3 regions of the Citrobacter farmeri genome follow, and region 1 is predicted to be linked to each of the others. Evidence: riboswitches for the same ligand, from Rfam matches in the RefSeq annotation. Region 1 holds a riboswitch; each other region holds the start of a gene.
The links. Region 1 has a riboswitch for cobalamin ahead of I6L53_RS08220 (cobyrinic acid a,c-diamide synthase CobB). Riboswitches for the same ligand answer to the same signal wherever they lie in the genome.

Region 1 (3,156 bases):
AACTGAGGGATTTTATCATGATTTCTGCGAGTACCCTGAACTCAGAACTCATTAATAAAATCGCACAGGATTTTGCGCAAGCGACCAGCCTGGCTGTTGTGGTTGTCAATATTCATGGTGATGAGATTTCTGAGCTGTTTAATTTCACGCCTTTTTGTCAACTGATGCGTCAGCATCCACAACACAGTACCCGGTGTCGTATGAGCGATCGCTGTGGGGGACTGGAAGCGTCAAAATCGGATCAACCCTGTATCTATCGCTGTCATGCCGGGCTTACCGATTTCTCTATTCCTCTCGTGATTGCAGGCCATCTTGTTGGGTTCGTCTTGTGCGGCCAGGTGCGTTTACGTAACGATGATGGTGCCGATCTGCTCGATATCATGAAGGTTGACGATCGCTGGCAGGCCGATCCTGAACTGCTCAATGAGTTCAGTAACGTCCCGGAAATGGACTATTCACGCGTGATGGCCTCGGCGGATCTGCTTAAACTCATTGTTGAAAACTGCCTCAAAAAGCAACTTAATTTCGTGGTGATCAAAGACAGTGCGCAGCCTGCAGAACCTGCACGTCCGGCCCGCGTCGCCAGCCCCCATGACAGCAAGATGAAAAAAGCGTTGCGTTATATTGATGCACATCTGTCTGACGATCTTCGTCTTGAAGATGTGGCGTCGCACGTTTATCTGAGCCCGTACTATTTCAGCAAATTGTTCAAAAAATATCAGGGCATTGGTTTTAACGCGTGGGTCAATCAACAGCGTATGGCCAGTGCCAGAGAGCTGCTTTGCCATAGTGACTGGAGCATCGCCAGTATTGCCCGCAATTTAGGTTTTTCGCAAACCAGCTATTTTTGCAAAGTGTTCCGTCAGACTTATCAGGTTACGCCGCAGGCCTATCGACAAAAAATAAATGAAAATTTGCCTGCTGAATCGGCGTAAATAGCAATATTTTGCTATTGCCGATTTTTGATATTCCCGCGTAATCCGGTCATTTATAATGGTTAAGTGTTTTTAGTACAGCAATAAATTGTCATAGCGCAATAAAATATCGCTCTTTACGGAATAAACTTCACCAGTTTTTATTTCTGTGATGAGATACAGTGTCATTGTTAAGAGGTTTCATTATTCTCTTGCATGACATTTCATTCAGAATCGTTTTATTGCGGCATTTTATGTTGATAAAAAATGCGCAACGAATAAGTAACGAAAAAGTATTGTTGTGATGAGGAGAATTCATTCTGCTCATCATTTAAGCTGACAGGTTTGACACATTTGTGTCTGGGAAGGGGGTGAAAATCCCCCGCAGCCCCCGCTGCTGTGATGCTGACAACCCCGTGAGGACCACTGATCGCAAGATTGGGAAGGACGGGCGAGGATGACGCTAAGCCAGAAGACCAGCCTGTCGGACACTACCAACAACTTCGGTGGGAAGTGGGTTGCTCAGATGCGTACAGTCGAAAGACTGGGTGTCAGTACATCCCTACCACCCTGAACAGGATCAGGGTCATGGCGGCGAAGCAGTACGCGTTTGTTCTGGCAGGTACCGGTAGTGGCTGTGGTAAAACCACGGTGACCCTGGGCTTGCTGAACGTATTGAAACAACGTGGTTTACGCGTTCAGCCCTGCAAAGTCGGCCCTGACTATCTGGATACCGCCTGGCATACGGCCATCAGCGGCGCCGCTTCCCGTAATCTCGACAGCTTTATGCTTCCCGAATCGATCCTTAATGCCCTGTTCCGCGAGCAGATGCAGGACGCAGATATTGCGGTGATTGAAGGGGTGATGGGGCTGTATGACGGCTATGGCACTGACCCTGACTACTGCAGTACCGCCGCGATGGCAAAACAGTTAGGCTGTCCGGTGATCCTGCTGGTTGACGGGAAAGCCGTTTCAACCTCCATTGCCGCTACGGTGATGGGCTTCCAGCATTTTGACCCGACGCTGAACATTGCCGGCGTTATCGTTAATCGCGTTAACAGCGAGTCCCATTTTCAGTTGCTGAAAACTGCCATTGAGCACTACTGCGCGGTGCCAGTGCTGGGTTACGTCCCGCGTGTTGATGGCGTCGCGCTACCTGAAAGGCACCTGGGGCTGGTGACCGCGCGCGAATCAGTTGTAAATCAACAGTCGTGGCAGGATTTCTCCGCCCGACTGGAAAACACGCTGAATATCGACCAGTTACTGGCGTTAAGCCATCTTGCGGCGTTACCGCAGGGTGACTGGCCAGAGGTTCCTGCGGCGAACGCCGGGGAGGGGCTGACGCTGGCGATGGCCGATGACGAAGCCTTTAACTTTTATTATCCCGATAACGTGAAGCTCCTGGCGCGTACTGGTGTCAACATTGTGCGCTTTAGTCCGATCCACGATCGCGCGTTGCCTGATTGCCAGATGGTCTGGTTGGGCGGCGGTTATCCGGAACTGCATGCGGCTGCGCTGGCGGCTAATACCACGATGCTGGCAAGCCTGCGCGAGGCGCATCATCGCGGCGTCGCGATCTACGCCGAGTGCGGCGGATTGATGTACCTCGGCAGCGTGCTGGAAGAGGCTGACGGGGTTGAGCATCGCATGGCCGGTATCATCCCAGGCCGTAGCAAAATGGGTAAACGACTGACCCGCTTCGGCTATTGCGAAGCGCAAGCTCTACAGCCCACGCTGTTGGCCGCAGAAGGTGATGTGCTGCGTGGCCATGAATTTCATTACTCCGATTTTTCTCCCGAAACGCCTGCTGTGTTGGCATGTCGCAAAGTCCGTGACGGTCAGACGGTGCAAGCGTGGTCCGGCGGCTGGCGAATCGGCAATACCTTTGCCAGCTATCTGCACGTTCACTTTGCTCAGCGTCCATTAATGCTAAATCACTGGCTGAACGCCGCAAGGGAGGCGTTATGACGCTACTGGCATGGTGCGTGGCCTGGCTTCTCGACATTGTGATTGGCGACCCGCCAGAGTGGCCGCACCCGGTGCGCTGGATAGGCAATTTGATCAATGTCGTGCAACGGATTGTTCGCCGCTACTGCCGCAGCGACCGGGCATTACGTATCGGCGGCGGAGTGATGTGGCTGGTGGTTGTGGGGCTGACGTGGGCGGTTGCCTGGGGTGTGTTGTGGCTGGCGGCAGTGATTCATCCCTGGCTCGGTTGGGTTGTTGAAGTCTGGATGATCTT
Region 2 (3,156 bases), 1.5 Mb from region 1:
CGAACTATGAGATGTGAGGTGACCGGATATGAAAGTCCGATGTCCCACACGCTCAGTCCGCCCATTTTCACCTTACGGGAATTGTCATAGTCGTAATCGTAACGCTCACCAATGTACTGATAGGTCACATCCCAGCCCAGCTCGTAGACCTGTCCGCTCAGCTCATACTTCACCTGCTGCTTCGCACGGCGATAAAGTTGCTGATCGGTTTCATCATCGCGCGGATCCACATACTGCAACGTTAGGCGGTGATCGACCGGACCGGTTGTCAGGTTCCCCGTCCATTCCAGCCCTTTGATGGTCGCGGATTTGACGTTGAAGTAGGTATTGTTGTTGTAGTCGATCAGATTCTGGATTTTGTAGCGATAGGTCGACAAGCGCCAGTCAAGCGGACCGGTCAGCCCTTCTAACCCAGCCTCCCACTGCTTTGACTCTTCCGGCTTCAGGTTCGGGTTCGAGGCGATACCAAAGCGCTCTGCACCAAACTGTTGGCCCAGTGAAGGCGCAAGGAAACCTGTGCCATAGGAGAGCGTTACCTTATAGTCATCAACAAACTGCCAGCCCGCCGCCGTTTGCCAGGTACCATGCCAGCCAAACTGGTCGTCATGGTCCTCACGACCAGACGCTTCCAGCGTCACGCTATCAATCTGCTGTTGCCCGGTCAGGTAGAGCCCCGTGTTATCACGCTTATAGTTGTCTGTCCCATACTCGCCAAAGGACATTAGCTTTTCTTGCTTCCAGTCGACGCCCGCGCTGACAGCACCATGCCCAACAATAACGTTGTTGCCCCACTGGACATAGCGCTGCTCCATGTCATCAAGACTGTAACCTGTCGCATAGCGCCCGTTCAGGCTGCTGTAGTTATAGTCCTTAATACGCTGGTAGTTGGCGACCAGTTGCGAAGAGTAGATACCGGAATTGAAGCGCAGCCCCGTATCCCACGACTGGGTATAATTCTGATGCTCGTCGTTTCCGCCGTCATAACCCCATTTCCCCTGGTCATAATCGGCATTACTGGCATAGCCGTAGCCACGGAAGTAACCATCGAATTGATCGTTAAATTTGTGCTCAACGCCTCCCCAGAACAGCTTATTGCGATAGCCATCACGATCGCTGTCGCCGCTGTAGCTGGAGCGTGGCTGCACATCGAAGCCTTTGGTGGTCTGATACGCCCCGGCTGCGGTCACTACGGTATCGCCAAAACGTTGGCGGTAAGTGCCGTCATATTGCTGATAACCTTTTGACCCCACACCAGCATTGATCTGCGAACGCTCCTCACCGGCCATGGTGATAATGTTCACCACGCCGCCAATCGCGCCAGAGCCATAAATCGCTGAACGCGGGCCGCGGATATACTCGATACGCTGCACCAGCGAGACCGGGATCTGGTCTATATCGGAGTTATTCGAAATGCCCGGACGGGCGACCGGAATACCATCCACTAACACCAGAACGTGTTTCGCTTCGGTACCCCGCACAAACAGAGAAGAGCTTTGCCCCATGCCGCCATTCTGAGCCACATCCACGCCAGGCAGGCGACGCATGACATCAAGGACGGTTCGGGACTGCCAGCGTTCGATATCTTCACGCGTGACAATGTCAGTTGGAGCCAGAACGGTATTAACGGGTTGCTGAAAGCGGTTTGCCGTCACGACAAGCGTGTCAGGGGTGGCATCCTGTGCCCAACCCGAAAAGGCCGTGACGGAGAGCGCCGTCAACAGCGATGTTTTTTTAATCATTGTAAAGCATCCACAATAGAAGAAGGATGCCGCAGGTCCCACCGATAGTACGCGATGATGAAAACCAGTTGCGACGTTAGCCGGCAGGTCTTCGGGCTTGGAAGGTATCCCCGTCAGGGATAATAGAAATGAAGACTTCCCGCCCAGGGGCAGTGTCTGCTTACGCTCTCATCTCACCTTTCCTTACCGCTGCGCGTCAGCTCCAGATTTACACTGGATTCCCTATTAACTCACAGGACCGGCACACGGATGCTACAGTTTGTAACATCTTACTGTCCAGCGCGTTTGTTAAATATCGGAAGTCATCAATGTCTGGACATCTGTTGAGCAATCCCTACAATCCCCGCGTACTTATATTTTTCAGGATACATCATGACCCCCGAACACCTTCCGACAGAACAGTATGACGCGCAGCTCGCCGAGAAAGTGGTGCGCTTGCAGAGTATGATGGCGCCCTTTTCTGGCCTGGTTCCGGAAGTGTTTCGCTCGCCGGTCAGTCACTACCGTATGCGTGCGGAGTTCCGCATCTGGCACGACGGTGACGACCTGTATCACATCATTTTTGACCAGCAGAGCAAAAGCCGGATCCGCGTCGACAGCTTCCCGGCGGCGAGTGAACTGATCAACCAGTTGATGACCGCGATGATCGCAGGCGTGCGCGACAACCGCGTACTGCGCCATAAGCTGTTCCAGATTGATTATCTCACCACGATGAGCAATCAGGCGGTGGTTTCGCTGCTGTATCATAAAAAGCTGGACGATGAGTGGCGTGAAGCCGCCGAAGCGTTGCGCGATGCGCTGCGTGCGCAGAACCTGAATGTGCATTTGATTGGTCGCGCGACGAAAACGAAAATCGCGCTGGACCAGGATTACATCGACGAACGCTTGCCGGTCGCGGGCAAAGAGATGGTCTATCGTCAGGTCGAGAACAGTTTTACGCAGCCCAATGCGGCAATGAACATTCAGATGCTGGAGTGGGCGCTGGATGTCACCCGCGAATCGAAAGGCGATCTGCTTGAACTGTACTGCGGAAATGGCAACTTTTCACTCGCGCTGGCGCGCAACTTTGAGCGCGTACTGGCGACCGAAATCGCCAAGCCATCGGTTGCCGCCGCGCAATACAACATTGCGGCGAATCAGATTGATAACGTGCAGATTATCCGCATGGCGGCGGAAGAGTTTACGCAGGCGATGAACGGCGTACGCGAGTTTAACCGCTTGCAGGGCATCGATCTGAAAAGCTATCAGTGCGAAACGATTTTTGTCGATCCGCCCCGCAGCGGTCTGGACAGCGAGACGGAGAAAATGGTGCAGGCCTACCCGCGCATTCTCTATATCTCATGTAACCCAGAGACATTGTGTAAGAACCTGGAAACGTTAAGCCAGACGCATAACATCTCACGCCTGGCGCTGTTTG
Region 3 (3,156 bases), 280 kb from region 1:
GACGCGGCGCTGGCTGATTTATAATCTTTTGCTGTTACCGGTCTGTTCCTGTACGGGCCGGTAACATTTTCCGCTTTGCACGCTGTTTTTCCTTTCCTGAGTTGTTATTATCCGCCTTCTGTTCCTGAGAATAAGAGTGGCAATCTGTGATTCCCTTTACCATACGTGAAATGACCGGAGAGGATATTCCGGCGGTTCAGTTATTTCTGACACAACATTTAAATGAATTCTTTGCTGCTGACAGACCTGTCCCCTCTGCCGGAGAAGATGTTTTTCACCTGCGACAGCAGTATATTCAACAGGAGCGGAATTTATTGCTTTGCGCCTGGAGTGACAAGCATGAACTTATTGCTACCCTGGCCGTCTGCCAATATGACGACAGAATAGCGGAACTTCGTGGACGTTATATTTTGACAGAGACGGCAGAAATTTGTCGCTGCTATGTGGATAAACGTTATCGCAGGCAGGGGATTGGTCGCCAGTTACTCGCTTTTGCTGAAACATTCTGCGAGCAACAGCAATACACCCTATTATACTTACATACCCACCATTTTTTACCGGGTGGTTATTCCTTCTGGCAAGGTAATGATTTCCAGGTAGTGATGGATATGCACGACGACTGGCAATTAGTGCATATGGAAAGATCACATAAATTATCATGACTAAGAATATTAGTTGATCAATGTCAATTAATTCTCATTTAGCTTTTCATAATGACCTTTAGCTATCCCAAATTTTATTATTGAACACCAAATAACTACATGATATTTAACAATTAAATACTCAACCCGGCCATTTTAGTCTCATTTATCCTTGTGATTGATCTTGTTAACAATTGCCGATACAGTCTTTTCCGACAGCATTTCATTACACCAACATTGTAGTGAATAGGAACATGGTGCGGATTATTCTAATCCCATGCCATGACTGCCCCCGCAACTGTAGGCGGATGCAGAATATCCTCGTGCAGCATATTTTGTTGCAGGCCACTGTAAAGCGAATCTTTATGGGAAGGCCGATATTCTGATTACCGTGAGTCAGGAGACCTGCTGTCAAATTTATACCCATTGAGTGGACGGGATGGTCCATGGGATGATTTATTTGACATCAGCCACCGTGAAAGGGTGAACCGGTTTTCTGACTGAACTGCATACTTCTATTATTTGCATAAGGTCATGCGCAAATTTCACGATGTCATGTCATCTATCGTCATGAACTCTCCCGATATATGGAACGACATAATCCATGACCAGACGTTCAGATTCTGGCATGAACGGGATGATAATAATGCACGCTAATTTTACCTCTTTATCTTATAAAAAAACGCTTCTGGTTGTTGCAGGTACCGCACTGTTTCTCACCTCAGGTCTTTCTCATGCAGCAAAAACGGAATATCCCTTGACGATAAAAAACTGTGGTCGGGATATCACCTTTAACGCGGCACCAAAACGTGTTGCCACCGTGGGACAAAACAGTACAGAGATCCTGTATGCACTGGGTCTGGCTGACCGTGTGGTGGGCACGTCGCTATGGTTCGGGCCAGTACCCGACGCGTATAAGGCGGCAAATGACAAGATTGCCGTTATTGCGCAGAACATCCCCAGCTTCGAAGGCATCATTGCCAAAAAACCGGATCTGGTCGCCAGCCAGTTCGAATGGCAAATCGGTCCTGCCGGTACCGTGGCGTCTTACGAACAATTCAGTGAATTGAAAGTGCCGGTGTATACCGCACCGGCAGACTGCGCGAAAGATAACGAAGATGGCGGTGACGGCGTCCGCAAAGGCATGTTTGATATCGCGATGGTCTATCAGGAAGTCGCCGACTTAGCGACAATTTTCGACGTTCAGGATAAAGGTGAAGAACTGATTGCCAGCCTTAAGGCGCGCGAAGCCGCCGCGAAAAATAAAATCGCCGGGATGGAGAGCAATGTCTCCGCTGTCTTCTGGTTCTCAAGCGCCGACCTGCAACTTGATCCTTACGTTGCCGGGAAATTAGGTCCAGCGGCCTGGATTGCGCAAACGCTGGGCGTCAAAAACGTCATAGACTCTGCCGAAGAGTGGCCGACAGTGGGTTGGGAAACCATCGCCAAAGCCCAACCCTCGGTGATTGTGCTGGGGGAAATGAGTCGCCGTCGTTTCCCTGCTGATGACTGGCAGGTGAAAATGGATTACCTGAAATCCGATCCGGTCACCCAACTGATCCCCGCCGTAAAAGCCAATCATCTGCCCGTGATTGACGTACAGACCATGAATGCTGGTATCAGAACCATTGACGGTGTTGAAAAGCTGGCGGATGCCCTGGTTGAGTATGGCTTAGCGCATCCTCAGGCCGCGAAGTAATCCTCGTTTCGCGCCAGATCCTGCCGGGTCCGGCGCGTTTTATGCACTCCGAAACACAGGTTACTATGAGCGATTTACGCAGGACGCGTCACGCCGTCAGTCGGTTAGCGGTTAATGTTTGCGGTCATGCCCTCTGGGTTAGCGTGCTGATGTGCGCTGTTCTGCTGGCAGGGATCGCCATTGGCGAGACATTTATTCCCTGGCAGCACGTGCTCAATACGCTGGCGAACCGTCTGTTTGATACCCATTATCCGGTTGATGCGCTGGACGCCGGGATCGTCTGGAACTATCGCCTGACCCGTGCGTTAGTCTCCGCCAGTTGTGGTGCCTGCCTGGCCGTGTCGGGCGCGGTCTTACAGTCCTTACTGCGTAATGCGCTTGCCGAGCCCTATCTGCTGGGCATTTCAGCCGGGGCGTCTACCGGAGCCGTGCTGGTTGCGCTGACCGGACTGGGCGCTGGCATGATAACCATGTCGTTCGGCGCCTTTATTGGTGCCCTGACCGCCTTTCTGTTTGTGGCCTTGCTGGCCGTTGCCGCAGGCGGCAGGCAGGGCGGCGGCATTACCACGCAAATCATTCTTGCCGGTATTGCCAGTTCTCAGTTATTCAATGCCCTGACCTCACTGATCATCACCCGCTCCGCCAACGCGGAACAGGCGCGCGGCATTATGTTCTGGTTACTCGGGAATCTGAGCGGCGTCCGCTGGCCGGACGTAGTACTGGCGATCCCCACCGCGCTGGCTGGCGTCGCGATTTGTTTCTGTTATGCCCGTCATCTGGATGCCTTCTCCTTTGGCGCGGAATCCGCGGCATCGC

Region 2: another riboswitch for cobalamin. It lies ahead of btuB (TonB-dependent vitamin B12 receptor BtuB); the one in region 1 lies ahead of I6L53_RS08220 (cobyrinic acid a,c-diamide synthase CobB).
Region 3: another riboswitch for cobalamin. It lies ahead of I6L53_RS09645 (ABC transporter substrate-binding protein); the one in region 1 lies ahead of I6L53_RS08220 (cobyrinic acid a,c-diamide synthase CobB).

What each region holds. Positions count from the first base shown of each region.
Region 1 is NZ_CP077291.1:1,759,988-1,763,143, forward strand. It holds gene pocR (transcriptional regulator PocR) at 18-935, shown strand; cobalamin riboswitch at 1,239-1,413, shown strand; gene I6L53_RS08220 (cobyrinic acid a,c-diamide synthase CobB) at 1,503-2,882, shown strand; gene cbiB (adenosylcobinamide-phosphate synthase CbiB) at 2,879-3,156, shown strand, end outside.
Region 2 is NZ_CP077291.1:267,698-270,853, reverse strand. It holds gene btuB (TonB-dependent vitamin B12 receptor BtuB) at 1-1,739, opposite strand, end outside; cobalamin riboswitch at 1,805-1,997, opposite strand; gene trmA (tRNA (uridine(54)-C5)-methyltransferase TrmA) at 2,112-3,156, shown strand, end outside.
Region 3 is NZ_CP077291.1:2,038,641-2,041,796, reverse strand. It holds gene dauA (C4-dicarboxylic acid transporter DauA) at 1-24, shown strand, start outside; gene I6L53_RS09650 (GNAT family N-acetyltransferase) at 171-662, shown strand; cobalamin riboswitch at 841-1,068, shown strand; gene I6L53_RS09645 (ABC transporter substrate-binding protein) at 1,288-2,340, shown strand; gene I6L53_RS09640 (FecCD family ABC transporter permease) at 2,406-3,156, shown strand, end outside.